One region of the Neobacillus sp. SAB-20_R2A genome, then DNA from elsewhere that is predicted to be linked to it. Evidence: riboswitches for the same ligand, from Rfam matches in the RefSeq annotation. Region 1 holds a riboswitch; each other region holds the start of a gene.
The links. Region 1 has a riboswitch for S-adenosylmethionine ahead of metK (methionine adenosyltransferase). Riboswitches for the same ligand answer to the same signal wherever they lie in the genome.

Region 2: it holds a riboswitch for S-adenosylmethionine, as region 1 does, so the genes downstream of both, V5M37_RS24360 (O-acetylhomoserine aminocarboxypropyltransferase/cysteine synthase family protein) here and metK (methionine adenosyltransferase) in region 1, are expected to answer to the same signal.
Region 3: it holds a riboswitch for S-adenosylmethionine, as region 1 does, so the genes downstream of both, V5M37_RS06215 (methionine ABC transporter ATP-binding protein) here and metK (methionine adenosyltransferase) in region 1, are expected to answer to the same signal.

Annotation. Positions count from the first base shown of each region.
Region 1 is NZ_CP145895.1:4,769,883-4,780,070, forward strand. It holds gene asnB (asparagine synthase (glutamine-hydrolyzing)) at 1-433, opposite strand, end outside; gene metK (methionine adenosyltransferase) at 666-1,868, opposite strand; SAM riboswitch class I at 2,134-2,267, opposite strand; gene pckA (phosphoenolpyruvate carboxykinase (ATP)) at 2,531-4,117, shown strand; gene V5M37_RS23440 (hypothetical protein) at 4,163-5,113, opposite strand; gene V5M37_RS23445 (RNA polymerase sigma factor) at 5,094-5,618, opposite strand; gene V5M37_RS23450 (DUF2584 domain-containing protein) at 5,718-5,960, opposite strand; gene V5M37_RS23455 (alpha/beta hydrolase family protein) at 6,002-6,790, opposite strand; gene V5M37_RS23460 (ABC transporter substrate-binding protein) at 6,896-7,912, shown strand; gene V5M37_RS23465 (ABC transporter ATP-binding protein) at 7,934-8,710, shown strand; gene V5M37_RS23470 (ABC transporter permease) at 8,691-9,497, shown strand; gene ytkD (RNA deprotection pyrophosphohydrolase) at 9,520-9,999, opposite strand; gene V5M37_RS23480 (hydrolase) at 10,081-10,188, opposite strand, start outside.
Region 2 is NZ_CP145895.1:4,936,256-4,946,443, forward strand. It holds gene V5M37_RS24360 (O-acetylhomoserine aminocarboxypropyltransferase/cysteine synthase family protein) at 126-1,442, opposite strand; SAM riboswitch class I at 1,512-1,614, opposite strand; gene V5M37_RS24365 (SCP2 sterol-binding domain-containing protein) at 1,696-2,052, opposite strand; gene V5M37_RS24370 (nuclease-related domain-containing protein) at 2,298-3,212, shown strand; gene V5M37_RS24375 (thioredoxin family protein) at 3,913-4,227, opposite strand; gene V5M37_RS24380 (toprim domain-containing protein) at 4,236-4,592, opposite strand; gene V5M37_RS24385 (YusG family protein) at 4,738-4,977, opposite strand; gene gcvH (glycine cleavage system protein GcvH) at 5,087-5,470, opposite strand; gene V5M37_RS24395 (arsenate reductase family protein) at 5,544-5,903, opposite strand; gene V5M37_RS24400 (acyl-CoA dehydrogenase family protein) at 6,083-7,864, opposite strand; gene V5M37_RS24405 (acetyl-CoA C-acetyltransferase) at 7,938-9,113, opposite strand; gene V5M37_RS24410 (3-hydroxyacyl-CoA dehydrogenase/enoyl-CoA hydratase family protein) at 9,223-10,188, opposite strand, start outside.
Region 3 is NZ_CP145895.1:1,248,840-1,259,027, reverse strand. It holds gene V5M37_RS06250 (nitrate reductase subunit alpha) at 1-1,327, shown strand, start outside; gene narH (nitrate reductase subunit beta) at 1,317-2,819, shown strand; gene narJ (nitrate reductase molybdenum cofactor assembly chaperone) at 2,819-3,418, shown strand; gene narI (respiratory nitrate reductase subunit gamma) at 3,434-4,129, shown strand; gene V5M37_RS06230 (hypothetical protein) at 4,292-4,510, opposite strand; gene V5M37_RS06225 (MetQ/NlpA family ABC transporter substrate-binding protein) at 4,609-5,448, opposite strand; gene V5M37_RS06220 (methionine ABC transporter permease) at 5,468-6,142, opposite strand; gene V5M37_RS06215 (methionine ABC transporter ATP-binding protein) at 6,132-7,145, opposite strand; SAM riboswitch class I at 7,244-7,353, opposite strand; gene V5M37_RS06210 (NAD(P)/FAD-dependent oxidoreductase) at 7,546-8,661, opposite strand; gene V5M37_RS06205 (vWA domain-containing protein) at 8,743-9,339, opposite strand; gene V5M37_RS06200 (hypothetical protein) at 9,435-9,914, shown strand; partial or broken gene V5M37_RS06195 (gas vesicle protein) at 10,113-10,188, opposite strand, start outside.

The DNA of each region.
Region 1 (10,188 bases):
CAAACGGATCTCGTGCCCCATAAAGTATTTGTTCCTGCTTATCCCAGATAACAAAAGCAAACATCCCGCGCAAGCGTTCAACTGCTTTTTCTTTTAGCTGGCTGTAGAGTGCAATGATAACCTCTGTATCAGAGCTTGTGGAAAAAGTTAGTCCTTCTTTGAGTAACTCTTCACGAAGCTCGACATAGTTATAAATTTCACCGTTAAAAATAATCCAGTATCTTTCGTTTTCATACGTTAGCGGCTGGTGCCCGGATTCAATATCAATGATACTTAACCGGCGAAAACCAAATTGAATATGATCATCATAATAATAACCAGCATCATCTGGTCCACGATGGGTTATAATATCGTTCATATTTTTAAAAAGCTGCTTTTCTTCGTCACGATAATTTTGCGTTTTGTCATGTACACAACCGATAAAACCGCACATTATGTACCTCACCTACTCTATTTCAAAATATCCTTTTGTAAAAACATACTCTCTAATACTACCACTTTTTTTTCAAAAATGGCACTGTGAACAAAAGGAAAATCATGTATCATCATTTTTCACTTCAATAGTCCTACTTAAACATTTTATTCCAATTTTTAAAACACTGAACAAGAAAATAGACGTTTAATGAAAAATGGGAGTTACACCTTAATGCAACTCCCACTCCATATTATTTTCCTTCTGCCTGCTCACGTAATGCATCTGCCTTATCAGTGCGTTCCCAAGGAAGATCAACATCCGTACGGCCAAAATGTCCGTAAGCTGCTGTTTGCTTATAGATGGGGCGGCGTAAATCCAGCATTTTAATGATTCCTGCAGGGCGCAGGTCAAAGTTTTTACTTACTAAGTCAACCAATACCTCTTCGCTGACTTTGCCTGTGCCAAAAGTATCGATGGAAATCGATACCGGTCTTGCTACACCAATCGCATAAGCAAGCTGGACTTCACATTTATCAGCTAAACCTGCTGCGACAATATTTTTTGCAACATAGCGTGCAGCATAAGCGGCAGAACGGTCAACCTTTGTCGGGTCCTTACCGGAAAAAGCGCCGCCGCCGTGACGGGCATAGCCTCCGTAAGTATCCACGATAATTTTGCGGCCAGTCAGTCCTGCATCCCCCTGCGGTCCGCCGATTACAAAGCGGCCGGTTGGGTTTATAAAATATTTTGTATTTTCATCGATTAATTCTTTTGGTACAACCGGATTAATGACATGTTCCTTAACATTGCGCTGGATTTGCTCTAGTCCAATTTCCGGATGGTGCTGGGTGGAAATAACAATTGTATCAATCCGAACCGGTTTGTTGTTCTCATCGTATTCGACCGTTACTTGTGTTTTTCCGTCCGGACGAAGGTATGGAAGGATATCCTCTTTACGAACCTCTGTTAACCGGCGGGCAAGCTTATGGGCTAAAGATATTGGAAGAGGCATCAGCTCTTTCGTTTCGTTACAGGCGAAGCCGAACATTAAGCCTTGGTCACCTGCACCAATTGCTTCAATTTCTTTATCTGACATTTGACCTTCACGAGCTTCAAGTGCTTGATTGACACCCATGGCAATGTCCGGAGACTGTTCATCAATAGAGGTTAACACTGCACATGTTTCCGAATCAAAGCCATATTTCGCACGAACGTAGCCAATTTCTTTGATCGTCTCACGAACAATTTTTGGGATATCTACATATGTAGAGGTAGTGATTTCGCCGGCAACTAGAACTAAGCCGGTCGTTACTGATGTTTCAGCAGCTACGCGGGCATTTGCATCCTTTGCTAGAATGGCGTCTAAAATAGAATCAGAAATCTGGTCACAAATCTTATCAGGATGACCTTCAGTTACTGATTCAGAAGTGAACAAATGGCGTTTTAGTGACATCTGAATTCCTCCTATAATAATGAAATAATGAGGCTGCTTTTTTCAAAGGTTAACACCCTTTCCAAATAACCTCCATTTTGATACGGAACTCATCCCTAATAGTATGAAATAAACATCAGGTTTTTATGAAATACTACCGAAAAAACCCAACCGAAATTCTTTAGAAGATTAGTAAAGCGATTCAAACAGCACGTGTGTTTGCCCAATAGACAAAAAAACCTTTCCATGAGGAAAGGTTGAATGCAAACATTTTGCGTGCCTTTCACTCTTATCGTTCAAGGACAAGCCTTGCATCAGGTTGAGCACCTTTGCCCGAAAAACGACTAAAAATAGACATTTTCCTAGTTGCAGGTTGCTGGGTTTCATAGGGCCTGTCCCTCCACCAGCTCGGGATAAGAGAGTATCCGTTCAAGGTTAAATCATACCCCAGATTCTTAAAGTATGTCAATGTATTTTTTAGCAACATTAACCAAAATATACAATGGAGTATGATACAAAATATGCTTAAACTGTTTTTTTCATGACTTTTTAATCACCTTTAGAATAAGGTATAAAATACAGCATAATTTCGTCAATTAGTATAGACTATTATTTTAATTGTGTTATACTAATCAATATTAATATATCAAATTAAAAAAACCATAAAAAGGAAGGTTCATTAAATGAATTCTGTTCATATCCCAAATGAATTAAAGGAATTACTTAATGAAAGTAATGTCCAAGTCCAATTATCTGTGCCGCAGCTAGTTGAAAAAATCCTCAGCAGAAAAGAAGGGACACTCACTTCCACCGGAGCGGTTCGTGTTTCAACAGGAAAATATACTGGGCGGTCTCCAGAAGACAAATTCACTGTTTTGGAGGAGTCAACCAAAGATAAAATTGCCTGGGGTTCTTTAAATCAGCCAATCTCACAAGAGACTTTCGATCATCTTTATAATAAGGTATTAGAATACTTAAAACAGCAAGAAGAAGTTTATGTATTTAAAGGCTTTGCTGGTGCTGATAAGAAATCACAACTGCCGATTCAAGTCATAAATGAATTTGCTTGGCATAATCTTTTTGCCCACCAGTTGTTCATTCGGCCTTCGGAAGATGAACTTCTGACTCATAAAGCTGAATTTACAGTAATTGCTGCCCCTAATTTCAAAGCAGACCCGGCAGTCGACGGTACGAATTCTGAAACCTTCATTATTATATCATTTGAACGCCGCGTAGTTCTAATTGGAGGAACTGAATATGCGGGGGAAATGAAAAAATCAATTTTCTCTGTCATGAACTATTTACTGCCTGAAAACAATATTTTCTCTATGCACTGTTCAGCGAATGTCGGCATTGAAGGGGATGTTGCATTATTCTTCGGTTTATCCGGAACTGGAAAAACAACTCTTTCCGCAGACCCTAATCGCCGTCTAATCGGCGATGATGAGCACGGCTGGTCATCAAATGGCGTCTTTAATATTGAAGGCGGCTGCTATGCAAAATGTATAAATCTATCCCGTGAAAAAGAACCGCAAATCTTTGATGCCATCCGTTTCGGGACCGTTCTTGAAAATGTTGTGATTAACCAGGAATCGAGAATTCCGGATTACGATGATGGAACATTAACAGAAAACACTCGGGCCGCATATCCAATGGAGGCCATTGATAATATTGTCCAGCCTAGCATTGCCGGGCATCCGAATACCATTGTGTTTTTAACTGCAGATGCATTTGGTGTTCTTCCGCCAATTGCTAAATTAACAAGGGAACAAGCAATGTACCATTTCTTAAGCGGATTTACATCAAAGCTTGCTGGCACAGAGCGTGGCATTACTTCACCGCAGGCAACCTTCTCAACCTGTTTTGGTGCACCATTCCTGCCGCTGCCGGCTACACGCTATGCCGATATGCTAGGAGAAAAAATACTTGAGCATAACGTTAATGTGTTTTTGGTCAATACAGGCTGGACTGGCGGAGAATACGGCGTTGGCAATCGTATGAAACTCTCATATACAAGAGCAATGGTGCAGGCAGCTCTTGAAGGAGAACTAAATCACGTAGAAACCGTTAAGGATACATTCTTTGGCCTAAATATCCCGCTCCATATTGCTGGGGTCCCTGATGAAGTGCTTCAGCCAATGAAAACATGGGCAGATCCTAATGCTTATGAAAAAAAGGCAAAAGAATTGGCAGAGCAATTCCGTGAGAACTTTAAGAAATTCGCTAACGTTGCCGTCGAGATTGAAGAAAAAGGCGGACCAATCGTTTAAACAGTAGAAAAAAGAGGCTGACCTCCAAAATCAGCCTCTTTTTTTCTATTTCCCGTCAACTGGTTTCCTTACTTCGACCTCCTCCGATTGCTGGAGAACAGTAAAACGATATTTACCGCTTTTTTTGATGGTAAACCCGCCGCCATACTCCGTAATATGCTTTCCATCCGTTGTTGTATAGTCTGCAACCTTCTTAAAAGTAAATTTCGATGCCTCAGCGGTTTCTAATTGAAATATCTCCAATTCTATTTCATCGGGAAGATTGCTTCCCTCTACTTCAATAAACTCGTGTTCATAAAAGCCGGCGTAAAGATCCTCCGCAGAAATCATTAATGTTGATTTGCCAATTGTGATATACGGCTCCTTTACATAAATGGAAAATGCACCAACCTTCTTATCACCAACTGTGAATTGAAGATTCCAAACTCCTGAAAAAGGCAATGGTTTGAAGGTTGTTACAGTGTGAGCATCCGTTCCGTAGATTCCTCCAGATAAAGGAGTTTCAGCAAGGTGCTCTTTGACTCCTGTTTTAACGTGGACCGCATTGACCTTGAGAGATTTCGAATAATCATAGTTTCCCCATAAAAAAATCATCATCTTAGCAACGGTGCCTTTATCTTTTGCAATCCAGTCCTGAGGTGCAAGCAGGCTCACCTTGTTTGGGATACCAAAATTACTATCTGCATAAATAGGTTTCCCCTCTTCATTCTTTAATGCAAAATAATCACCCTCTTGGGCTTTTGTTATAACGGAACTACTGCTGCCGGGACTCTTTTCCTCTGCTGTATTCGTAAAATAGAAAATCGGGGCAATAAGAGCAAGTATGAACAATGCTGCCACAGCCCCCAGTCTTTGGATGTTAAACACCTTTCTTGGCTTGACTGTGCCTGCTTCACTAATCCTTTTTAACATGTCCGTTCTCTGTTTTGTGGAAAGCTCATGTTTCGGAAAATCCGCCATCATTTCTAGCAGCTCTTTATCCGATAAATTGCTCAAAATATTCACCCTCCTTTAATTGCTCATTTAGTTTTTTCATGGCCCGAAAAAAGGTAACATTCACTTTATTTTCCGACCAGCCAAGAATGTTGCCAGTTTCCTGTGAAGAAAGCTCGGCAATGCCCTTAAGCAAAATTACATCCCGATAATTTGGCTTTAATTCGTTAATCGCTTCATATAAGCGGGCATACTCCTGCTTTTTTAAGATTTTCTCTTCAGTACGAAGTTCTTTTTGATCAGGTGATTCTCGGTTTAATCGTTCCTTCAGCTTTTGCCATACCGATTTTTTTCGATATAAATCAATGGCTGTATTTCTTGCAATGGAAATAAGCCAGGTTTTGGGACTTGCTTCATTTTTAAACCGGGAAAAGGCTTGAAGTGCACGGAGAAAAGTTTCCTGTACCAAATCCTCAACATCTGTCGTTCCGGTATAATAAACAAGAAAATTGGTAACGTCCTTCTCATAATGAATAAACCATTTCTCTATTTGCTGAATTCCTTCCAACCTTACCCCCCCTCTCTATTTGTTAATCTCTATATAAGACGCTATTGTTTGGCAAATCTTACACTTTTCCAAAAGAAAAAAAGCAGGTGATAACACCTGCTAGTTCGTTGAGTTTAAGGATATTAATTGATATGTTAGTGTTGTGCGGCTGTTTTCCCATTCAACTTTTTTTATTAAAGCTGTACCATTTGAGTTTGTGTCCAGTGTTTTTCTGACATCCACAGGGATTTCAATCGGGTATAATCTGTATCCTTCTTTCACAAGTACAAACAGATTTTCTCCAATCCTTTTTTCATTCCCTTTTGTGACGATTAAAGTATTTAATTCAAGAGGCATACCCATAACATATCCGCTCCTCTGCTATTTATATCTTTATATTACCATTATTTGTTTTGCATTTTCATCCACTTCGTCAAATCTTCCACTACTTTTCGGTTAATTGCCGGCGGAAAATAATGTGTGAAATGATCAAAATACCAGCGTTCGACTGGCTTGTCCAGACTTCGCAGCCTTCTTTCAAGACGATAGGCGTGTTCGACAGATACATTTTTGTCGTTTACACCGTGAATAATCAGGACGGGGGCAGCCAGCCTTTCAAGCTCGAATAAAGGTGTTCTATCTTGATATCGGTCCGGGAATTTCTCCGGTGTCCCGCCGATGACCCGTTTCATCATCCTTCGTAAATCCTTCCGCTCATAGTAGGTCAAGCTCATGTCACTGACACCGCCCCAGGTGACTAAGGAAGATGCATCTGGGAATTCAATTCCCGTCAAAAGCGCCATTACTCCGCCGCGGGAAAAACCAAAGATATGTATCCTTTTTACATTAGGAAGTGATTTTAGCAGGTCGTAGGCCGCATAGGCGTCCGCACGGTCCTCCCCAGCAAAATCTTCATTCCCCTCCCCGCCTTGGTTTCCACGATAGTAAGGAGCGAAAACGATAAAACCTTCCTGAGCAAACTGGGCAATCCGCGCCGGCCTCACCTTTCCGACACTTTTGATTCCTCCCCGCAAATAAAGAAATCCGTCATGTACCTGTTGATTTACCGGTTCTGCCAGCATCCCCTTCACGCTTAATCCATTTGAAAGATAGGTAATCTCCTTCAAATCAACGTTTGGATTTGGGGATGGAAACCGCTTCATTTCAATAATCTTTCCGTTAAATTCGTTCATTTGTATCTAATCCTTTTAAAAAATTTCTGGAACTGGGCATTCACACATTTTTTTCTTTTTCATACGATATTCTAGGCAATCAGCCCAGATAAGGAGGTTAATTTTATGAAAAAATGGTCAAAAATCAGTTTCTCCTTTCTCCTCATCAGTATACTTATGTTTTCCCTAATTGCTTGTAATAAAGATACCGCTAAAGAACCGAAGAAACTGGAAAAAGTCCGTATTGCAGAAGTTACCAGGTCAATCTTCTATGCCCCTCAATATGTTGCTTTATCAAAGGGATTCTTCAAGGATGAAGGTCTTGATGTCACATTAACGACAACACCCGGCGGTGACAAGACAATGACTGCCCTCATCTCGGGCGGCGCCGATGTGGCTCTGGTCGGCTCGGAAACTTCCATTTATGTATATGCTCAAGGGGCAAACGATCCGGTCATCAATTTTGCCCAGCTCACCCAAACTGACGGCACCTTCCTTGTTTCAAGAGAGAAAATTGACAATTTCTCATGGGATCAATTAAAAGGTACGACCTTCCTTGGCCAGCGTAAAGGCGGCATGCCGCAAATGGTTGGTGAATTCGTGTTAAAGAAGCATGGAATTGACCCGCATAAGGATTTAAACCTAATCCAAAATATTGACTTCGCAAACATCGCCAACGCTTTTGCCTCAGGAAGTGGAGAATTTGTTCAATTATTTGAACCAACTGCCAGCATTTTTGAAAAAGAGGGTAAAGGTTTTATTGTTGCCTCCTTCGGAAAGGAATCTGGGCATGTACCGTATACAACCTTCATGGCTAAACAGAGCTATATAAAAGATAACAAGGACGTTATCGAAAAATTCACAAGAGCAGTCTATAAAGCTCAGCAATGGGTAAAGTCCCACAGTGCTGAGGAAATTGCTAAAGCAGTAGAACCATTCTTCCCTGATACAAACCCTGAAATTATGAAAACTGTTGTCGATCGTTATAAGAGCCAGGGATCCTTTGCCACTAATCCAATTCTTGATGAAGAAGAATGGAATAATCTGCAAAACATCATGAAGGAAGCCGGAGAGCTTCCAAAAGAAGTAAAACATGACACGCTCGTTAATACAGAGATTGCCGAACAAGTCATGAAAAAATAACTCCGAAAGGGTGGCCGGCACATGAGCTTCTTAAAGGTTCAAAATATGCAACACACGTATTTTACCAAAGACTCTAGAACCACGGCCCTCTCCGATATTTCGCTTACGGTTGAGGAGGGAGAATTTGTCTCCATCCTCGGCCCTAGCGGCTGTGGAAAGACGACTTTGCTCTCCATTATTTCAAGCTTGATTAAACCAACTCAGGGGACTGTTTTGCTGGAAAATAAGCCGGTATCCACCGCAAATAACGATATTGGCTACATGCTTCAACAGGACTATCTATTTCCGTGGAAAACAATCGAAGAAAATATCCTTTTAGGCCTTAAATTATCAAAACAGCTGACTGAAAAAAACAAGTCAGCCGCCTTAAGCCTGCTCCAGCAGATGGGCTTGGGCGATGTTGAAAAGCAACTGCCAAAACAACTGTCCGGCGGCATGAGGCAGCGAGTTGCCCTTGTAAGGACGCTGGCAACTGAGCCAAAGCTTTTGATGCTTGATGAGCCTTTTTCCGCACTCGATTATCAAACGAAGCTTAAGCTTGAGGATCTTGTTTCGCAAACATTGGATGAGTTTGGAAAGACAGCTATTTTGGTCACACATGATATCGGGGAAGCCATTGCCATGAGCGACCGTGTTTACTTACTGTCATCCCGCCCCGGAAGAATTCACAAAACGTTTGAAATGCCTGAGGAACTGAAAATATTATCCCCATTTAATGCCAGAAATCATGAAGCATATCCAGGTTTATTTCAAACGATATGGAAGGAGTTGGAGTCTCTTGAACAAGGAAACGGATAAGGTGGAACTCCTCCATAAAAATTATATTCGCTCATTAAAGGTTGAAAAAAGGTGGATACGGTTTTACCAAGCCATCATTTTCCTGGTCTTTTTCTCAAGCTGGGAGCTTTTTAGCGCAAAACAGTGGATTGACCCGCTCATTTTCAGCTCTCCATCGAAAATTTGGATTCTGTTTATTAATAAATTACAGGATGGTTCACTGTTAACGAATTTGGGTGTGACCTTAACTGAAACGGTATTTGGTTTTATCTTGGGAACCTTTCTAGGTGTGCTGCTGGCCGCAATCCTGTGGTGGTCACCGATGGTTTCCAAAATCCTTGACCCCTATCTAGTTATCCTAAATGCGATGCCAAAAGTGGCGCTTGGGCCCGTTCTGATTGTTGCTTTGAGCCCGGGGTACCCGTCCATCATCGCGATGGGTGCAATTATTTCTGTCATTATCACAACCATCGTAGTATACACAGCCTTTAAAGAAGTAGATCCCAATTATTTAAAGGTGCTGCAGACCTTTGGAGCGACCAGATTTCAATGCTTTAAGGAAGCCATTATTCCCGCCTGCTTTCCAACTATCATTTCTACCTTAAAGGTCAATGTCGGACTTTCATGGGTTGGCGTCATTGTAGGGGAATTCCTCGTTTCCTCTAAAGGGCTTGGCTATATGATTATTTACGGTTTCCAGGTCTTTAATTTTACCCTTGTATTTTTATCGCTATTGGTTATTGCCGTGTTCGCCACGATTATGTATCAGCTTGTTGATTTTCTTGAAAAAAAACTTATCAAAGAATAGGGGATTGCATCAGGGCATTCTTCTATTCTTTTTCGTTTTTATATGCCTCAATGAATTTCAGGCATTCCTCTACAACTCGATCCTTCATGATAAAGCTATATTCCTTACCATACCGCTTCTTAAGGAGGTCTCCTATGATCCTGACAGGTCCGTATGTCTCGTGATAGCTGCCAGTCTCCTCCATCCTTTTGACTTTCCCCCAGAAAACAGCTTTAACAAATGAACCATTTTCCTCATACACCTTATACTCAGCCAGATACATTAGATCTGAAAAAAATATTCCGGCTTCTTCATATGCTTCACGTTTAGCTGCTTCCTCCAAAGTTTCGCCCGGTTCCCTTTTGCCGCCTGGAAATTCGAGTCCTCTTTTTTTATGGTTCGTTAAAATCCACTCATCACCAAACTGACTTATGACAAGAACATGTTTTACTTCATCTGGAAAGGCATCTTTCTTAAAGGCCATTTCCACGGTATTTCCATGATCATCCAAAAACTGAATCATACCTCTTCCCCGCTTTATGTTTTGATTTAAGTATAAATGAAAAAAGGAAAATCCTAAAGGCAGGGATTTTCCTTTCGTTGTTTATGAGTTGGGTAAGATGTTCATGCTTTCAATATGCTTTTTTGCTTCCTCGTCACCAAGCTTATGAATCATTCCGTAAATTTGCTGCATGGTGTTGTCATAATCATC
Region 2 (10,188 bases), 170 kb from region 1:
CAAAAGCTATCCTATATTTAATTATACATGCATTAATACTATTATTATGAAAGTAATAGTATCACGGTTAGATAGTAGTGTCAACGACAAAATTCTACATTTTCAAAAAACTATATAAGGAAAATTTAGGCATTTGCTTTTAAAGATGTTAAGCCTGTTGCAGCTTCGATTGCGTCCTCTAAATCTTCCACTAAGTCCTCAACATTTTCGATTCCAATGGAAAGACGGATCAAGTCCTCGGAAACACCGGCTGACTTTAATCCTTCCGAATCCAGCTGCTGATGTGTGGTGCTTGCAGGGTGGATAATTAAGCTCTTGGCATCGCCGACATTGGCCACGTGCGCCCATAGGGTGATTGCATCGATTAATTTCGCACCGGCTTCTCTTCCGCCTTTAATACCAAATACAACCATCGAACCAGCGCCCTTAGGTAAATATTTTTGCGCCAATTCGTAATCAGGATGTGATGGATGTCCCGGATAAGAAACCCATTCAACCGCAGGATGATTATTCAAGTATTCCACTACCTTTTTGGTGTTGGCGACATGCTCTTTCATCCGTACATGAAGCGTTTCTAACCCAAGAACAAACTGGAATGAGCTTTGCGGGCTTAGTGCCGGCCCCAAGTCCCGGAGAAGCTGTACGCGTGCTTTAATAATATAAGCAACCGGTCCAAGCGCCTCAGCATAGACAAGATCATGATAGCTGGAGTCTGGCGTTGTAAAGCCAGGGAATTTCGGTGAATTCCAATCGAACTTGCCTCCGTCGACAATAATGCCCCCTGTAGTTGTTCCATTACCTAATATCCACTTGGTTGCGGAGTGAACGACGATATCAGCGCCATGCTCAATTGGACGGCATAGGTATGGTGTTGCAAAGGTGTTGTCCACGATAAGAGGAACCCCTGCTTCATGAGCAATATTGGCTACCTTTTCAATATCAAGGATTCTTAAGCTTGGGTTGCCGATCGTTTCAGCGAAAACAGCTTTTGTTTTTTCCGTTATGACGGCACGGAAGTTTTCCGGATTCTCAGGGTCGACAAACTTCACATTAATCCCATATTTAGGCAGGGTCACTGCAAATAGATTATACGTTCCGCCATATAGATTGGATGCAGCAACAATCTCATCACCCGCTTCGGCAATGTTTAAGATGGCCAATGTGATGGCAGACATACCGCTTGCCACTGCCAGTGCGCCAACGCCGCCTTCTAGGAGCGATACTCTTTCTTCGAAAACAGTTGTGGTTGGATTGTGAATCCTTGTGTATATGTACCCAGGTTCCGCTAAGGCGAATAGGTTGGCGGCATGCTCTGTGCTTTTGAATTGGTAGGCGTTATTTTGATAGATAGGTAGCGCCCGTGCTCCTGTTACAGGGTCTGGTGAGAGACCACCGTGAACACTTAGTGTTTCAAACCTTAACTTCTTTTGTTTTTCTGACATAGTTCTTATTCCCTCCCAATATAAAAATAAAACCCATGCTTCCTATAAGAAGATGGGGGTTCTCCGCTCTTCTTATCTTTCAGAGCCCGTTTGCTCTGCTGGATTTAGCACCGTGTGGTCCACCGGTTGCCGGGCTTCAACGGGCCAGTCCCTCCGCCGCTCCTGATAAGAATGTATATTTAGTTTGCTGTTCGTTGCTTGAATATTCTAAAAAAATAATACCTGAACTTTAATTCCGAGTCAATACCTTTGATTAAATTATTTCGGCAAGATTTGTCTGGGCTTTAGTTAAATAAAATAGTGATTCCAGTAGTAATATGGTCCTTAGTGCCCCTTTTACGTTCAGGGCGCCAATCCGTTGCAGTACCCTTAATCTTTCTTGCCCTTCCAGAAGTTGCTTTAGTTCTTGCGGGCCGCCGTGGATTTGGCAATTTGCCTGATCCGGGTGTGAGTCATAGAGGGCGAATATTTCCCCGTTTTTAATAACCAGTTGAAACGATTGCTGTTCGGTGGTGCTTAGGTTAATCCTTAGTTCTGCGTGCTGAATTAGCGGAAGAATATGTCCTTGGTCTTTGAATGTTTTTAAAAAGCTATTAACCTCTTCTATCATTTTAATCACTCCGAAATCCTCGTCTATACCAATTACTATTCAGCAGCGATTCGCCTATTCCTTTATGAATTGCTCGACATTATCTTCGAACAGGTGGGGAAATATTAACATTTCCCGAGAAATATGTCGGACTATGCAAGATTCTGGTAATGTTAACAAAATATTCATACATTCTAATTTGCGTTTCAGTAAGTTGGAGTAAAATTGGATATGGGTATTTTTAATTATTTGAGAGGATGTGGACTATGCCTATACCAAAAAAATCGCGCGGAGTACCAAAGGAGTTGCTTATGTTACGGGCCTTAAACCCGCGTATGGCACTTGCTGATACAGACAGGAGAAAGTATTACACTCTTGAAAAAGGCTATCAAGGAGAATTGATGTTTGATGCTATTTCTGAAGGATTGAAGAATAACTGCATCGTATTAAATGACTTGCTCTTTAAATTGAAAGGAAAATACTTTCAAATCGATACGATTATTATTTTTCAAAAAACAATTTACCTGATTGATGTTAAAAATTTTGAAGGAGACTATATTTATAAATCTGATCCCGACCGTTTTTGTAAAAATGATACCGAAATTGACGACCCTATCCTTCAATTGTTGAAGGCAGAGTCCAAGCTGCGGCAGCTTCTCGAAGAGTACAGATTTAATCTGCCGGTTGAATCCTACGTGGTTCATATTAGCCCCACATTTACCCTATACAATGCTCCTCAAAACAATCATGTTATTCTCTCAACACAACTCAATCGCTTCATAAGAAAATTAGAAAATATCCCATCAAACCTGAATGGTGGCCATGAGAGACTGGCAGACCTGTTAATTTCTTTGGATCAAGGTGATTATCCAAATGCTACAAAGCCCGCTTATAGATATGAGGAGCTGATAAAGGGTCCATATTGTTCGAACTGCAATTCATTTTCGGTTTCTGTTGGGGAGAGGAAAATGGTTTGTAATGCGTGTGGGTGTGAGGAGAAACTAGAGTCTGCGGTGCTGCGGTGTGTGAGGGAGTTACGATTACTTTTTCCTGAAAGGAAGATTAGTACGAATTTGGTGTTTGAGTGGTGCGGGAAGAAGATTGACAAAAGGAAAATTAGAAGGATTTTACAGAAGCATTTTACCACTAGAGGGAAAGTGAAATATTCTTATTACGAATAACTTGGTGTGAATTCGATCCATTTCTTCAAAAGTAATTATGTGGTTAATCGTATTACTTTTTTGTTTTTATTACAAATTTTTACTTTAGGGCGCTTATGAATCTTTTATAGATTATCCCACCCTCTCAGACCGGTGAATTCGGTCTTATGAACCCTTTATAAGACCATTTCCACCCTCTCTGACCGGTGAGTTTGGTCTTTTGAACCCTTTATAAGACCATTTCCACCCTCTCTGATCGGTGAGTTTGGTCTTATGAACCCTTTATAAGACCATTTCCACCCTCTTTGGCCTACTAATCTGGTCTTATGAATCCTTTATAAGACCATTTCCATTCTCTCTCACCAGCGAATCTGGTCTTATGAATCCTTTATAAGACCAGATCCACACTCTCTCACCAGAGAATCTGGTCTTATGAATCCTTTATAAGACCATTTCCATTCTCTCTCACCAGCGAATCTGTCTTATGAATCCTTTATAAGACCATTTCTCTCTCTCCAACTAACGAATCCGGTCTTATGAACCCTTTATAAGACAATTCCATTCTCTCTCACCAGCGAATCTGGTCTTATGAATCCTTTATAAAATCATTTCTCTCTCTCCAACTAACGAATCTGGTCTTATGATTTATAAGATCATTTTCACCAAATTTACCCATATACTATAGCTTTATAAAAAAACAGACGCCCCACCCGGCGTCTGCTCATCCTCTCAAATACCCTTTTATTTTCTCCAACAAATACGGAACCGAATGAAATGCATAAAGCGTCTCTGCAACACGCCCACCTTCCACAAACAATAAACACGGCACACTCTCAATCGCAAAAGACTGAGCCAAATCGGGGTAGTAGTTTAGGTTCATTTTTCCAATACTAACATCCCCAAGTGCTGCCTCCGCGACAACTAGCATTTTCCCGGCCACTTGGCAGGTCCCGCACATGGGTGTATAAAAGTAAACTACGCCGCGCTCGCCACTCTCCCAAAACGCGGAAAATTCATCTCGATTCCATTCTAACATCAGTAACTTCAGCCCATCTCTAAAAACTCTTTATGCACGTCAATGTTTGCCCCCAGCAAAACCGTTGCTAAGTGGTGCTCTGGGGCGGTTGCCACTTCGCGGTACATTCGGTCTATATATAAATGCTCTGCATTTGGAAATTCTCTTTTAAAAAGCTTGCGCAGCTTTTCACCTGCAGCGTCGGCGTCAACAAGAATGTAGACATCTTTGTCCTCAAGAATATCAATCCACTCATCCAACTTTGTGTGGCTAATGGTCCCGTTTGTACAAATTATTTCGACGGGCTCTTTTAAAATATTCTTGACCTTGTTTTTGTCCGACTTTCCTTCCACAATAAGAACTTTGTCAACATACGAATCATTCATCATCCATCACCTGATATGAAGTGGTTTACTGTTAACATATTCCGGAATTACTAATACGTGTACACATCTTTGTATGTCAACTATACCATCATTAGTATTTTTAAAATAGGAATTTGCTTAAAAGATGATGGAATCTTTTCATTTCTCAGCACCATCCACCATCATCACAGTCAGTATACTTGGCATCCCGGCCCTCTGTTGTGGTGACATGCTGATATATTTTTTGGCCTTCGGCTTCAAAATGATGTTCAAGCTTCATTTGAACATTCTCTGGAAGCTTACATATGCCGATTGACTGATTTTCCAAAAACAGCTCTAATTCTCCATTTTTGAGCTTGCCCACTACCCGGTCTGTTACGTCTATCTTATGTTGATTCAATGTCATTTTTTCCACCTGCCATATAATTTTATTTATAGTTTCCCCATTAACGCAGAAGAAAAAGTGGTAATAAAAAGAAAAAGCACCCGCAATGGGCGCTTTTTTGCTCAAAAAATTAATCTTCTTTAATCATTTCTTCGTATTGCTCAGCAGTCAGCAGTTCATCCAGCTCGCCGCTATTTGAGACTTCAACCACGATCATCCATGCTTTTTCATATGGAGATTCGTTCACATATTCAGGGTTATCGTTCAGGTCTTCGTTAATTTCAACAACCTTGCCGCTTACCGGAGAATAAAGTTCGGAAACCGTCTTAACAGACTCAACGCTGCCGAATGGTTCGCCGGCATTGATTTCATCGCCGACTTCAGGAAGTTCAACGAAAACGATGTCTCCTAATTCATGCTGTGCAAAGTCGGTGATTCCAATACGCACGAGGCTGCCTTCGTTTTTTACCCATTCATGTTCTTCAGTATAACGCAATTCTTTTGGTGTACTCATTGTCTAAATCCCTCCATGATTTTGCTAATAATATCTATCATCGAAATAAATCGATTGCCATTTTAATGATGGACTATTTCGTCCATACTTTCTCAAACTCATCTTCTTTAAAGCCGACAGTGACATGTTCACCGTCTGTTAAAATCGGGCGTTTCAGCAACATGCCATCAGACGCAAGCAAGTCTAACAGTTCATCTTCGGAAGCGGTCTTTAATTTGTCTTTAACGCCTAATTCACGATATTTCATTCCGCTAGTGTTGAAAAACTTCTTTAATTCCAAGCCGCTTTTTTGATAAAAATCTCGAATTTCCTCACGGGATGGAGGGTTTTCCACGATATGTACAGGCTCGTAATTAACTTCATGCTGGTCAAGCCACTTTTTTGCGTTTCGACATGTTCCGCACTTCGGATACCAGTAAAAAGTCAAAGACATCCTTTCACCGCCTTTTACTAAAATTCAGTCATAATTGAATATTACCATAACTATTTTCAAAATAAAAAATATCCAACCAAACAATTCGACTAATTTCGTGAAAATCCTGCCAAGTTTCGAAAAAATTCTAAAATAAAAAAGGGGCCCCTACATGAACAAAAGGGACCCGGTACAAGATATTAAACTAAATAACGTTCTGCTTCGATGATGACATCGGCAGCTTCGCGTTTTTTCGCAATTACGTTGATTGGAGTGTGGCGAGTCAGCTTTCTTAGTGTCGAAAGCATCATGCGCAGCATGTCGCCTTGTTCAACAGCCACAAGTGTTTCTTTGGCAACAGCTTCGATACGGTTGAACGCTTCTTGGCAGAAGATTTGAGTGTAAAGAAGCTTCTGCTGGTTCTTTTCTGCACCGTCTTTGGCAATTGCTTTTTCAGTACGTAACACAACAGATTCCATTGAATATACGTCTGAAATGATATCAGCGATATTTGCAAGGATTTCTTGCTCTTTTTCAAGGGCCTTGCCAAATTTTTGAGCTGATAAACCAGCGGCAACTAGCGCAAGCTTCTTAGCTTGCTTTACTAGATATTTTTCCTGTGCTAATGGCTCATCGCCTGGCTCTTCAGGCATTAACATCATTAATTCTTCTTGAAGGGCCATTGCTTTTTGGAATAATGGAAGCTCGCCTTTGATCGCTTTTTTCACAAGCGTTCCTGGAACAAGAAGACGGTTGATTTCGTTTGTTCCTTCGAAAATACGCTGGATACGGGCGTCACGGTATGCTCTTTCAATTGGGTACTCCTGCATGAAGCCGTAACCGCCATGGATTTGTACACCTTCATCAACCACATGGGCAAGCACTTCACTGCCGAAGAATTTGTTTAATGAACACTCAATTGCATATTCAGCGATAGAATCCGCAAGTTTCTTAATATCTTTAGTTTCTTCATCGGAAAGCTTGCCTTGGTTTTCTTCATATAGGCCGATTGTACGCCATACGGAGCTTTCAGCAGCATAAATTTCAGAAGCCAATGTTCCGAACTTTTCTTTTGTTAAATTAAATTGAGAAATTGGTGTTTTGAATTGCTGACGGCCGTTTGCATATTTTACAGTCATTTCAAATGCTTTCTTGGAACCGCCCACAGCACCAATTGCAAGCTTGTAACGACCGATATTTAAGATGTTGAACGCGATAACATGGCCTTTGCCGATTTCGCCTAATAGGTTTTCAACTGGAACTGGGACATCTTCTAAAATAAGGGTACGAGTGGATGAGCTCTTGATCCCCATTTTCTTTTCTTCAGCGCCGGTAGAAACGCCAGGGAAGCTACGGTCTACGATAAATGCTGAGAACTTTTCACCGTCAATTTTAGCGTAAACAACAAATACATCTGCGAAGCCGGCGTTGGTGATCCATTGCTTTTCGCCGTTTAGAATATAGTGAGTGCCTTCTGCATTTAATTTGGCAGTCGTTCTTGCGCCTAGAGCGTCAGAACCTGAACCTGGCTCAGTTAGTGCGTAAGCGGCAAGTTTTTCACCAGATGCAAGAGCTGGTAAATAACGTTTCTTTTGGTCTTCGTTACCGAATAAAACGATTGGCAGTGAACCGATACCTACGTGTGCACCGTGGGAAAGCGCGAAACCGCCGCCGCCGGCCATTTTTTCAGTAATTAAAGATGAAGTGATTTTGTCCAAGCCTAAACCTTCGTACTCTTCAGGAACGTCAGCAGCTAATAGACCTAGTTCGCCAGCTTCCTTTAAAAGCTTGACAGTAATATCAAATTCATGGTTTTCAAGACGCTCAAGAACAGGATGAACTTCTTTTTCCACAAAGTCTTCAGCTGTCTTGGCAATCATTAAATGCTCTTCCGTAAAATCTTCCGGGGTAAAGATTTGATCATAAGTAAGATCTTCAATTAAAAAGGCTCCGCCTTTAACGATTTTTTTAGTTTCAGTCATCGAAAATTCCTCCTAATTTTAAATTGGCAGGGTGGGGGCGACTCGCTCGAGGGCAGGGCCGCCGCCAAATAAATTAAAGTAATTCGAATACGCCTGCAGCACCCATTCCGCCGCCGATACACATGGTAACGACACCGAATTGTTCCTGTCTGCGTCTAAGTTCATTGATTAGCGTTAAAGTTAATTTTGCACCTGTACAGCCAAGCGGGTGGCCTAATGCAATCGCACCGCCGTTTACGTTCACTTTTTCTTCATCAAGGCCAAGCTCGCGGATGACCTGGATGGACTGGGAAGCAAAGGCTTCGTTTAATTCAAACAGGTTGATATCGGAAACCTCAAGGCCAGCGAGCTTAAGTGCCTTTGGAACGGCAACAACAGGACCGACACCCATGATTTCCGGCGGAACGCCACCGACAGCGAAGGAGCGGAATCTTGCTAATGGCTTAAGGCCAAGCGCTTCTGCTTTTTCACGGTCCATAATCATTACTGCAGCCGCACCATCACTTGTTTGTGATGCATTACCGGCAGTTACTGAACCTGTTACCGAGAATGCAGGACGAAGCTTTGCAAGTGTTTCAAGATTCGTTTCCGGACGAACACCTTCATCGACAGAAAACTTGATTGTTTTTTCAACCAGTTTATTGTCTTTGCCGACAGAGCGGAAAGTAACATCAACTGGAACGATTTCATCAACAAATTTGCCTTCCTGGATGGCTTTGAAAGCTCGTTGATGGCTTCTCACTGCAAAAGCATCCTGCTCTTCACGTGAAATGCCATATTTTTTCGCTACCTCTTCAGCTGTATGACCCATTCCCATGTAATATTCCGGTGCGCTTTCGACTAATTTTGCGTTTGGCCGGATCACGTGTCCGCCCATTGGCAGCAAGCTCATTGATTCCACGCCGCCGGCGATCGCTGTGTCAGTGTGCCCAAGCATGATGGACTGTGCTGCATATGCAACTGCCTGCAAACCGGATGAACAGAAACGATTGACAGTAATGGCTGGAACCGTGTGCGGAAGTCCTGCCAATGCCCCAATGTTTCTTGCCACGTTCATGCCTTGCTCTGCTTCAGGTGTCGCGCAGCCAATGACTAAATCATCGATATTTCCATCATAATTTCCGGCACGCTTTAATGTTTCTTTAACGACTAATGCCCCCAAATCATCAGGACGAACCTGGGCAAGCGTTCCTTTTTTCGATTTGCCGACCGGTGTTCTTGCTCCGGCAACGATTACCGCTTCTCTCATGCAAGTTCCCTCTCTTTCTTCCAATCTTGGAATATACGAATCTATATGGCTGCCAAGGGCACGAGGGCCCCTGGCTGTCACATAATTTTTTATGCTTAGAGCTCGTTTTCTAGTTTCTTAACGGCTTCCCTTTCACAAGCATGTGCTGCATGCGCTGCTGTGTTTTAGGTTCTTTGATTAAGCTTAAGAAAGCTTCTCTTTCAAGGTCTAATAGATATTCCTCGTCGACTTCGGTACCATATGGTACTTTACCGCCGGCAATGACGTAAGCAACTTTCTTGGCAATTTTTAAATCATGCTCAGAAATGTAGCCGGAAAGCTTCATCGCTTCCGCACCAAGTAAAAGTGTTGCATAGCCTGTTTCACCGACAACCGGAACCTTTTTCTTTACGCGTGCTTTGTAGCCTTTCTCATGTAGTGCAAGAACAGCCTGCTTCGCATCGTATAAAAGATGGTCGCCGTTGACGCTGATGCCGTCGGCTTTGCTTAAGAAGTTGTTTTCGCGTGCTTCTTCACCAGAAGTAGAAACCTTCGCAGTGGCAATTGCTTCAAAAACTTTATTGGCAACCTGCTGCAGGTCAAATTGTACGCCGTTTGGAATGTTTTCCAAGTGCTTAATGTAAAGCTCTTTGTTTCCGCCTCCGCCAGGCAGCAGGCCGACACCGACTTCAACAAGACCCATATACGTTTCAGCAGAAGCTTGAATATGTGCAGATGGCAGGCAAACCTCAGCACCGCCGCCAAGTGTCATGCCAAATGGCGCAGCGACAACCGGTTTGGCGCTGTATTTTACTTTTAATAATGCTTTGTGCAGCTGACGAACTACCATGTCAAGCTCCCAATAGTTGTCATCCTGCGCTTCCATCAGCATCATTGCCAGGTTAGCACCTACGCAGAAGTTCTTGCCCTGGTTGCCAATAACAAGGCCCTTGTAGTTTTTCTCCACTTCATCTACAGCAAAGTTGATCATTTGAATCGTGTCCATGCCAAGTGCATTGTTTGGAGAATGGAACTCTAAGAGTGCTACTCCATCACCGATATCGATTAGGCTTGCGCCGCTGTTTTTCTTAATAAC
Region 3 (10,188 bases), 2.4 Mb from region 1:
CGATATTAGCACCACGGATATGCATCCATTTGTCCATCCGTTTAATGCAGCCATTTCTCCTCCTTGGGAGACAAGAAGCGATTGGGATGCATTTAGGGAAATTGCCAAAAGTTTTTCTGAACTTGCTAAAAACCATCTTCCTGCTCAAGAGGACCTTGTTCTGTCGCCACTTGCACATGATACCATCAATGAAATTGCTCAGCCTTTCGGAAAAGTCAAAGACTGGCGAAAAGGTGAAGTGGAAGCAATACCGGGAAAAACCTTACCAAACTTTAATTTTGTCAAACGTGATTATCCAAATGTATACGATATGTGGATTACCGTTGGGCCAAATATTAAAAATGGATATGGAACAAAAGGGGTTAAAATTCCTGGTGATCAAGTTTACAAGGATTTACTTGACCGCTTAGGACCATCCAAACATATAGGAATTGGAAAAGGTTATCCTGACCTTTATACCGATAAAAAAGCTATTAATGCCATTTTGTTAATGTCCGGTGCTACAAATGGCAAGCGAGCGGTTGAAGGTTGGAAATCCGTGGAGGAAAAGACAGGTAAAAAACTGACTCATATTTCCGAGGAACGTGCGGAAGAAGATTATACGTTAGACGCCTTAACTATTCAACCAAGACCAACCCTTTCTTCCCCAGTATGGAGTGGGCTCGAAAAGGATAATCGACGGTACTCTCCGTTTACGATTAACAAAGAATTTAATATACCGTGGCATACACTTACTGGAAGGCAAAGCTTTTATCTTGACCATGAAGTGATGCTTGATTTTGGCGAAGGGCTTCCTTTATATATTCCTCCGATTACAAGAGGCGCTTTTGTGAAAGGAGAAAAAGAAGTCGAAAATCAAGGAAAATCCATTTCATTGCGTTACATGACTCCACACCAAAAATGGGGCATTCATACCATGTTTACCGATACGAATAACATGGCTCAATTGTTCCGTGGCTGGCAAGTCGTTTGGATGAATGAAGAAGATGCAGCCTCTATCGGCATTAAAGACAACGATTGGATTGAAGTATATAACCGCAATGGTGCTGTTGCTGCTAGAGCTGTTTTAACGTACCGTATGCCAAGAGGTGCAGTTTATATGTACCACGCTCAAGACAGGCATATGGGGGTTCCTGGGAATAACATTAACAAAGTACGTGGTGGAACCCATAACAGTGTGACCAGAATTTATCCAAAAGCCACGCATATGATTGGCGGCTATTCTCAATTAAGTTATGGATTTAATTATTATGGACCGACTGGTAGTCAGAGAGACACAATGGCGATTATTAGACCGCTGAAGGAGGTCGATTGGCTTGAGGATTAAGGCACAAGTTGCAATGGTCATGCACCTTGATAAGTGTATTGGTTGCCATACTTGTTCTGTTACTTGTAAAAATGTATGGACTAACCGACCTGGAATGGAGTATGTGTGGTTCAATAACGTTGAAACACGACCTGGGGTAGGCTATCCAAAGGAATGGGAAAACACCAACCGCTATAAAGGCGGTTGGGTTTTGCGAAACGGTAAATTGCATTTAAGAGCCGGTGGACCTCTTACAAAATTGGCGAATATTTTTTACAATCCCAATATGGCAGATCTAAATGATTTTTATGAGCCATGGACGTATGATTTTCAGCATCTTCACAAACGGGATAAAGGAGAAAGTATACCTGTAGCCCGTCCTCGTTCGATGATTACAGGAAACTATATCGATAAACCGGTATGGGGTCCAAACTGGGATGATGATTTGGCGGGAGGGAGCGAATCTGTTCCAAATGACCCGAATGTACGAAAACTTCAGGAACACGTTAAAACGGAATATGAAAAGACCTTTATGATGTACCTGCCAAGGATATGCGAGCATTGCTTAAATCCTTCCTGTGTTGCCTCTTGCCCTTCTGGTGCTTTATATAAAAGGGACGAAGATGGAATTGTATTAGTAGACCAGGATGCTTGTCGGGGATGGCGTTTTTGTATGAATGGATGTCCATATCATAAGGTGTACTATAACTGGAATACACACAAAGCCGAAAAATGTAATTTCTGTTATCCGAGAACGGAAGCCGGTTTACCAACCATTTGTTCCGAAACTTGTGTAGGTCGAATTCGATATATTGGTGTGGTCTTGTATGATGCAGATCGGGTGAAAGAGGCTGCATCCGTTAAAGATCCTAAAGATTTATATGAATCTCAACTCTCTGTATTTTTAGACCCATTTGACCCTGAAGTCATTGCGGAAGCAGAAAAACAAGGAATCAATCATAGTTGGATTTTAAGTGCACAAGAATCTCCAATCTATAAGATGGCAATAAAGTGGAAGATTGCACTTCCGCTTCACCCAGAATACCGGACGTTTCCAATGGTATGGTATGTACCGCCGCTTAGCCCGATTATGAACCACATTACTAACGAACAAGATTTAAGTGCGGAAGGCTATATTCCAGCAGTAGATCAAATGAGAATTCCAATGGAGTATTTGGCTTCAATTTTAACAGCTGATGATACATCTGTTATTCGTAAGGTCTTATTAAAAATGGCAGCGATGAGGGTTTATATGAGGTCAAAAACCGTGGGTGGAGTGGACAAACAAAAGTTGACTAAATTAATGGATGAAGCAGGTACCCATAATGAAGAATTAGAAGAGATGGCTCGGTTACTTGCAGTCGCAAAATACAATGAACGATTTGTCATTCCGACTGGCCGTCGTGAAATGAATGATTACTTACATTACAAACAGGGAGCTTGCAGCATTGAAGATTTAGCTCCTCCTGAGGGTATGATGACCTATCCATTTGAAAGAAGTGAAAATGCATAATGAATGAAGAAAAAGCGATTTTAATGCTTTTATCGCGTCTTTTGGATTATCCGGATACTTCTTTTTTTGAAGATCAAGAAACAATCATAAGCTTTATTTGCGAATCGATCACATCAGAGGATATTCAAAAGGAAGTATTGAATAGAATTTATCCCTTCTATCAAATGCCATCGGTGCAATTGGAGCAGCTATATGTAGAGACCTTTGATTATAAGGAAGGGACCAATCTATATTTAACTGCACATGAACTAGGAGACAGCAGAAAACGCGGTTTTGCTCTTATCCAATTACAAAAACTCATATCTGAAGCCGGACTTGAATACATCGGACATGATATGGCAGATTATATCCCTATGTTGTTAGAACTTTTGGCTATTGTACCCGAAGAAGAAAAAATCAACAAACTTTCAAGAAGAATTGCTTATGCCGTTGACCGGATCTTAACAAATCTTCCTGAGGATAATCCTTACAAGAAAGTGCTTGAATTAGGGATGATGTATGTTTTTGAAACTCCGGATGCAGAAGAGATCTCTGCTTTAGAAAGACTTCGGGAAGATGCTGACCTGGATGAGTTGCCATATCCATTGATGTATCGCTAAAAAGGAGGGGCTATGATGGAAGTTGTATTTTGGTGGACAATTTTTCCTTATATTTGCGGAACAATCCTTATTATTGCAACATTTTATCGTTTTGTTTTTCGCGGCAAAAGTTGGACTGCGCCTTCAACAGAAATTTTTGAAAAAAAAGGATTGGGAATCGCCTCTATCCTATTTCACTATGGGATTATCTTTGCTTTTGTTGGACACGTAATGGGCGTATTAATTCCATTACGTGTATACAATGCACTCGGAGTCAAAGACCATATCTATCATTTCTTTGCCATAGCAGGAGGTGGTCTTGCGGGTCTCATGGTGGTAATCGGGCTAGTTTTGATGCTGATTCGAAAATTCAATTCACCAAGGGTTCGTGCCCATACTACTGGGACAAGCTATTTTACCATCATATGGCTTATATTAGTTGCAGGGCTTGGGGCATATATGACGATCGTCTATAATACAACGGTAGGGGCATATGAATACCGTTTATCAATTGGACCTTGGTTCAGAAGTTTGTTCACATTCCATCCAAGGTCGGATTTAATGCTTGGGGTGCCTTTGCTCTTTAAAATTCATATCATTGTGGCGTTTATTTTATTTGCTGCCATCCCATTTACAGCTCTAGTTCATATGTTCAGTTTTCCATTAAGGTATCCTTCACGGGCTCCGCAACAGTACCGGTCAAGAAATGGTTATAATAAGAATAGCAGGTAGAAAAAGGTTTTGCCTTATACCGATCTTTTTTAAGAATTAACAATACAACAATAAAAGCAGTGCATTTCACAACTGAAAACTGCACTGCTTTTCCATGTTAATTTATCTACTTGATAAAGCCCTGTTATGATAGGACTCTTTCATTTAATAAATTTGTAAATCTTACTTCTCTTTTGTTTCATTTAATTCATCAATTAGCTGTTTTGTCCTCTTCGCATTCCCTTCCGCAAAGTTTTCTAGACGTTCTTTTAGCTCATCGTCGTCATGAACCCGTTCGGCGGTAATTAAATATGTACGCATCAAATCTTCTTCTATTTCTATAGAATCTTTAAGAACTGCTTCAAGATTTTCCTTTTCTTCATTTCCCTTGAAAAAACTCATTTGAAATCCTCCTTTTTCCTTTAGGATTCTCCAATCTTTATTGGTGTATCCAATGAAAAAAGGATATGGATCTCGTCCATACCCTTTTGATTTAAAAATTACTTTTTCATCCAGCTTGGTTTTCCAAAACCTTTAAACTGATCATCGATGACTTTTTCGAAATCTGCGGATTCAACAACAGCCTTAATGTCTTTAGATAATTGTGAGTCTTTGTTGCTTGTTTTTACTGCTACAATATTGCGGTAATTGTCAGCCATGTTTTCAAGTGTTAAGGCATCAAGCAGATTCATCTTTGCGGCAAGTGCAAAGTTACCAGGTACTGCAGCTAAATCTGCACTTTCAACAGAACGAGGAAGCTGGCCTGCTTCAATTGGCTGGAACTTCAGGTTTTTCTTGTTTTCAGCGATGTCTTTTTCAGATACTTTTAGTGGATCTGCATCTGCTTTGATAGTGATAAGCCCTGCATCACGAAGTGTGTTTAAAGCACGTGCTGCATTTGTCGGGTCGTTTGGAAGTGTAACAGTAGCTCCATCTTTTACATCTTTAATTGATTTGAATGTGTTCGAATAAATTCCCATTGGTGCTGTTGGTACAGAAATAAGAGCTGTTAAATCCATGTTGTTTTCTTTTGCAAAATTTTGAAGGTAAATCGTGTGCTGGAACAGGTTAGCATCGATATCGCCATTGTTTAATGCTTTGTTTGGCTGGATATAGTCACTGAATTCAACAATTTCAACTTTGTAGCCTTTTTTCTCTAGGCCTGGTTTAATCGCTTTTGTTACCATATCGCTATATGGACCTGCAGTAGCGCCAATTTTAATATCTTTTGATTCTGCTGCTTTTTCCTTACCGCTTGCTGTTTTGTCCTCGGAGTTTCCGCAAGCAGCTAGTGCAAAGACTACACATAGTAATAAAATGCTTGTTAACCATTTTTTCATAATAATTTCTCCCCTTTATTTATCTTCTTTTATCTACAACTTTGGCGATATAGTCACCAAGAAGCTGAATGACCTGAACTAAAATAATTAAGATTAAAACTGTTGAAATCATGATGGTATTGTCGTACCGGTAATAACCGAAGCGAATCGCCAAGTCTCCAATACCGCCGCCGCCGACTGTTCCGGCCATAGCGGAAAATCCTACTAAACTGATGAGTGTTAAAGTAACACCTGAGATAATGCCGGATCTTGCTTCAAGTAATAGGACATCTTTTATTATCATCCACGGGGTTGCCCCGGCAGCAATAGCAGCTTCGATTACCCCTTTATCGATTTCTCTTAGAGCATTTTCTACGATTCTTGCGAAAAAAGGAATCGCCGCTACAGATAATGAAACACTAGCTGCAGTTGGACCGATGGTTGTGCCAACAAGTAAGTTAGTCAGCGGCAGCAATGCCACCAATAAAATAATAAAAGGAATCGAGCGAACCATGTTTACAATAAAACCAAGTACATTCTGGACAGCTCGATTTTCCATAAATAATCCTTTGTCGGTTATGTAAAGCAATATCCCAACCGGCAATCCGATTACCGTTGAAACCACCAGTGAAATTGCAATCATATAGATGGTTTGAAAAAATGCTTTATTGATATCCGGGATAAGCTCCATCAGATGTGCAAAATCAAAGCCCATTGTGTAACACCTCCACTTGTGCGGCCCGGTTTTCAATATAATTTAGGGCTTTTTCTATTTCCTCTTTTTGTCCTTTTAGCTCCATTATGAAAATCCCAAGCGGTTGCTCTTGAATATATTCTATTGAACCATGCAGAAAATTACCTTTTACGTTAAATTGTTGAAGAGTATCAGAAATAACTCCCTCTCCCGCCACCTTACCTTTAAAGGTAACTTTTATTATTGGCCCCTGGCAGCTTTTTAGAATGACTTCCGGGATTTCAAGGGTCACGACACTCTCAATAAATTCTTTTGTAAGTTCTGTATGCGGGTTGGCAAAAATATCATATACCGAACCTTCTTCCACAACTCGTCCATCCTGCATAATTGCCATCCGGCTGCAGATTTCTTTAACAACATCCATCTCGTGAGTGATCAATACAATGGTGATGTTGAGTTCTTTATTGATTTTTTTCAATAGATTGAGTATCGACTTTGTTGTCGTAGGGTCAAGTGCTGATGTTGCTTCGTCACATAAAAGCACCTTCGGATTATTTGCGAGAGCCCTTGCAATACCGACTCGTTGTTTTTGACCACCGCTGAGTTGGGATGGATAGACATCACGTTTATCAGAAAGGCCGACCATTTCAAGGAGTGCCTCTACTCTAATTTTAATTTGTTCTTTTGGCATGTTGGCTGCTTTTAAAGAAAACGCAATATTCTCGTAAACCGTTTTTTGACTGATTAAATAAAAATGTTGGAAAATCATACCAATCTTAAGCCTTGCTGAACGTAGTTGCTCGCCTTTAAGGGAGGTAAGGTTTGTGCCATCAACCATAATACTTCCCGATGTGGGACGTTCTAATAGATTAATACATCTGAGCAGGGAGCTTTTTCCGGCGCCTGAATAGCCGACGATACCGAAGATTTCACCTTCCTGGACGGTTAGTGAAACATTATCAACACCTTTTACTTCACCCTTTTTTGTCTTATAAATTTTACTAAGGTTCTTTATTTCAATCATACTGATTACCTCATTTTTCCGATATCTAAACTAGACTTTATACCCAAACAAAAAGCCCCATTCATTCTGAAAGGGGCGTCGAAATTAAATAGAATTTCGGCTTATCTTTCAGAATGAAAGTACTGTCATTCTGCAGGAATTGGCACCTTCCCAATCGGGGGTTGCCGGACGTCATCGGGCCATGTCCCTCGGTCGCTCTGGATAAGAAAATTAAATTAACAAATAATTAAGTTATATTAAGATAGTACAAATCTATTTTTGTTTTGTCAATCATCTAAATTATAGCGCAATTTACCCGATAGCGTTTTCAACATTGTCATATCAACTTATTATTAATTTAAAAATTTTTTTGTTCGATTAGAAAAGAGCTTTTCGCATGAAAAGCTCTTTGTGCATAACATTAGGCTAAAGCACCAGCAACATTATAATTATTAAAATCAATTTCTGCTTGTTTACCTAATACCAGTTTTGCAAGTTCGGCACCGAGATAGGGCCCACTGGTTAATCCGGAGGAGCCTAAGCCATTTGCTAAGTAGATTCCTTCATAATTTGGTAAAGCCCCGATTACCGGAAGAAAACCAGGAGTAAAAGGCCGAAAGCCTACCCTTGTTTCCAAAATTGTTCCACTTGCGAGACCAGGAGCAACAGCTAAAGCTTTATTTAAGATTTCTTGGACTCCTCCAGCCGTTACCCGATTATCAAATCCTGCATCATTTTCGTGGGTTGCTCCAATGACAACACGCCCACCTTCAAAGGTTAGAATATATTGATCAGATGGTGGCATGACTACAGGCCACGAGTTTGTTTCCATGTCTTGCATATGTAAATGTATGATTTGCGCCTTTTGTGGCCTTACCAAAAATTCAACTCCCAGCGGATCCAAAAGTTCCTTTGCCCACGCTCCTGCAGTGACTATGACTTGATCAGCGAATAGTAACCTATCTGATACTTTAACTCCTTGGACTTTATTATCACTACTAATTAATGAAGCATCCCCTTTAACAACTTGGGCTCCATGTTTTACTGCAGCGTTAACAAGTGCATTACGTAAAGCCCGGCCATTTACACGTGCCCCGCCACTAACAAAAACTGCCCCAAATTCATCGGACAACGGCGGAAAAAGTCGATTCGTTTCAGTTGGTGATAAAATTGTTATTTCGCCGATTTCGGGAGCATCCTCCCAACGGGTCCGTGCCCGTTCTGCCATCTTTTCCAACTTTGCTGGATCAGTGTGAATACTTAATGCCCCAACTCGTTTATAACCCGTATCTTTTTCCCCATCTGCTTCTAACTGAGCTATTAATTCTGGATAATACCGGGCTCCACCTTTAACCAACTGGTACCAGGCTTTATTACGCCGTTGGGACAACCATGGGCAAACAATCCCCGCAGCCGCGTCAGTGGCTTGACCGGGGACATGCCGGTCCACTATGATAACCTCGGCCCCCCATTTTGCAAGGTGATAAGCAGTGGATGCTCCGAGTATTCCTGCCCCAATTACAATTACCTTTTGCATAACTCACCTCAAGACAAAAACTCAGTCTTATAGACTGAGCAAAGTAGATACTATATATATTACAACAAATACACTACTGCTTTAAAGTTTCCTTGTGCTCTGCCTTCTCTCCATTACTTGCTCACACACCATATTATACATAATCTCAACACCTTTTTCAGATGCTTCGAAGTTAAAGGCATTTTCAACATCAATCCCAAGACAGCCCGCTTCTTCCTTAGCATCGATGTTTGCCCCCAAAAAGATAAACTCCCAATTATATTTCTCCTTTTGGTGCTTGATGAGCTCCTTCACTTTTGTATAGGAAAATTCACTACTTGCGTTTTCCATTCCATCAGTCGTGATCACCAATATTACCTTACCGGGCTTATCATTTTCAGGAGTTTTGGATAACCGATATCCTACGTCAAGAATGGTTTTCCCCACTGCATCCAACATTGCCGTCATACCTCTTACATAATACTCCTGATCAGTGAGGTTAATCTGCCTTGCATCAACCCCATTCCATAGGATTTCGTATTGATCGTCAAATAAAACAGTTGTTACCCGTGTCTCCCCTTCCAACTTCCTCTGTTTCTCAATAAATCCGTTAAACCCGCCAATCGTATCACTTTCAAGTCCAGCCATTGACCCGCTTCGGTCAAGCAAGAAAATAATTTCAGTCATATTCGTGTTCATCTCTATCATCCTTTCAATATTGTTTATAAAATAATAATAGGGTATTAAATCTGGGAAATGGTCGCCTCTCAAGCGACATTTTTGGGGGTAGAATTATGCTGGATAAACACTTGCTAGTAGAATTGCAGGAATATGTTGAAAGAAACTTAAACATCCTTACTTACTCAATGATGGAGTCTAATGAAATACATAGTCTCGAAATAGAAGATTTTATTAAAAATAAGCGCCAGCCGACCTTCAACGAAACTCTATTCAAATTGATAGATAAAAAAGGAGCTGGCGACACAGAAACCTACAAAAAAGCCGGATTGGATCGCAGGCATTTTTCTAAGATCCGCTCGAATCCAGAATACCGCCCACGAAAAAATACAGTAGTGGCCTTGGCGCTTGCCCTTGAATTAAACAAAAAAGAAACCGACAAACTGTTAAGTTCGGCCGGTTTTTCATTGTCCGACAGTGAAACCTTTGACTTGGTCATCCAATTCTGTCTAGAGAAAAAAATATATGATGTCCACGATGTCAATCAGGCGCTGGACTATTTTAGCCTGAAGCCATTGATGGGTGTGGCAGAGTAGGTTTACCCAGTAGTCACATTTCATTCCATACTAAAGAGTAAGGGCCGTCTTTTCCAGACTGCCCCCGTTAACCTCTTATTCATTTAATGATTGATGGCTCTCCTGGGAATCCCCTAACAGCTCATCGCCTAATAGTAATTCTTTTGCTCTTTCCTCAGAGGGCTCTGCTAATAGAATTTCTTTTTCAGGAGCAGGCAATGATTTTTCTGCCACCAATTGCTCCAATCGGTCGACTCTTTCCAGTAGACGGGCATGTTCTTCCTCTGCCAATCTG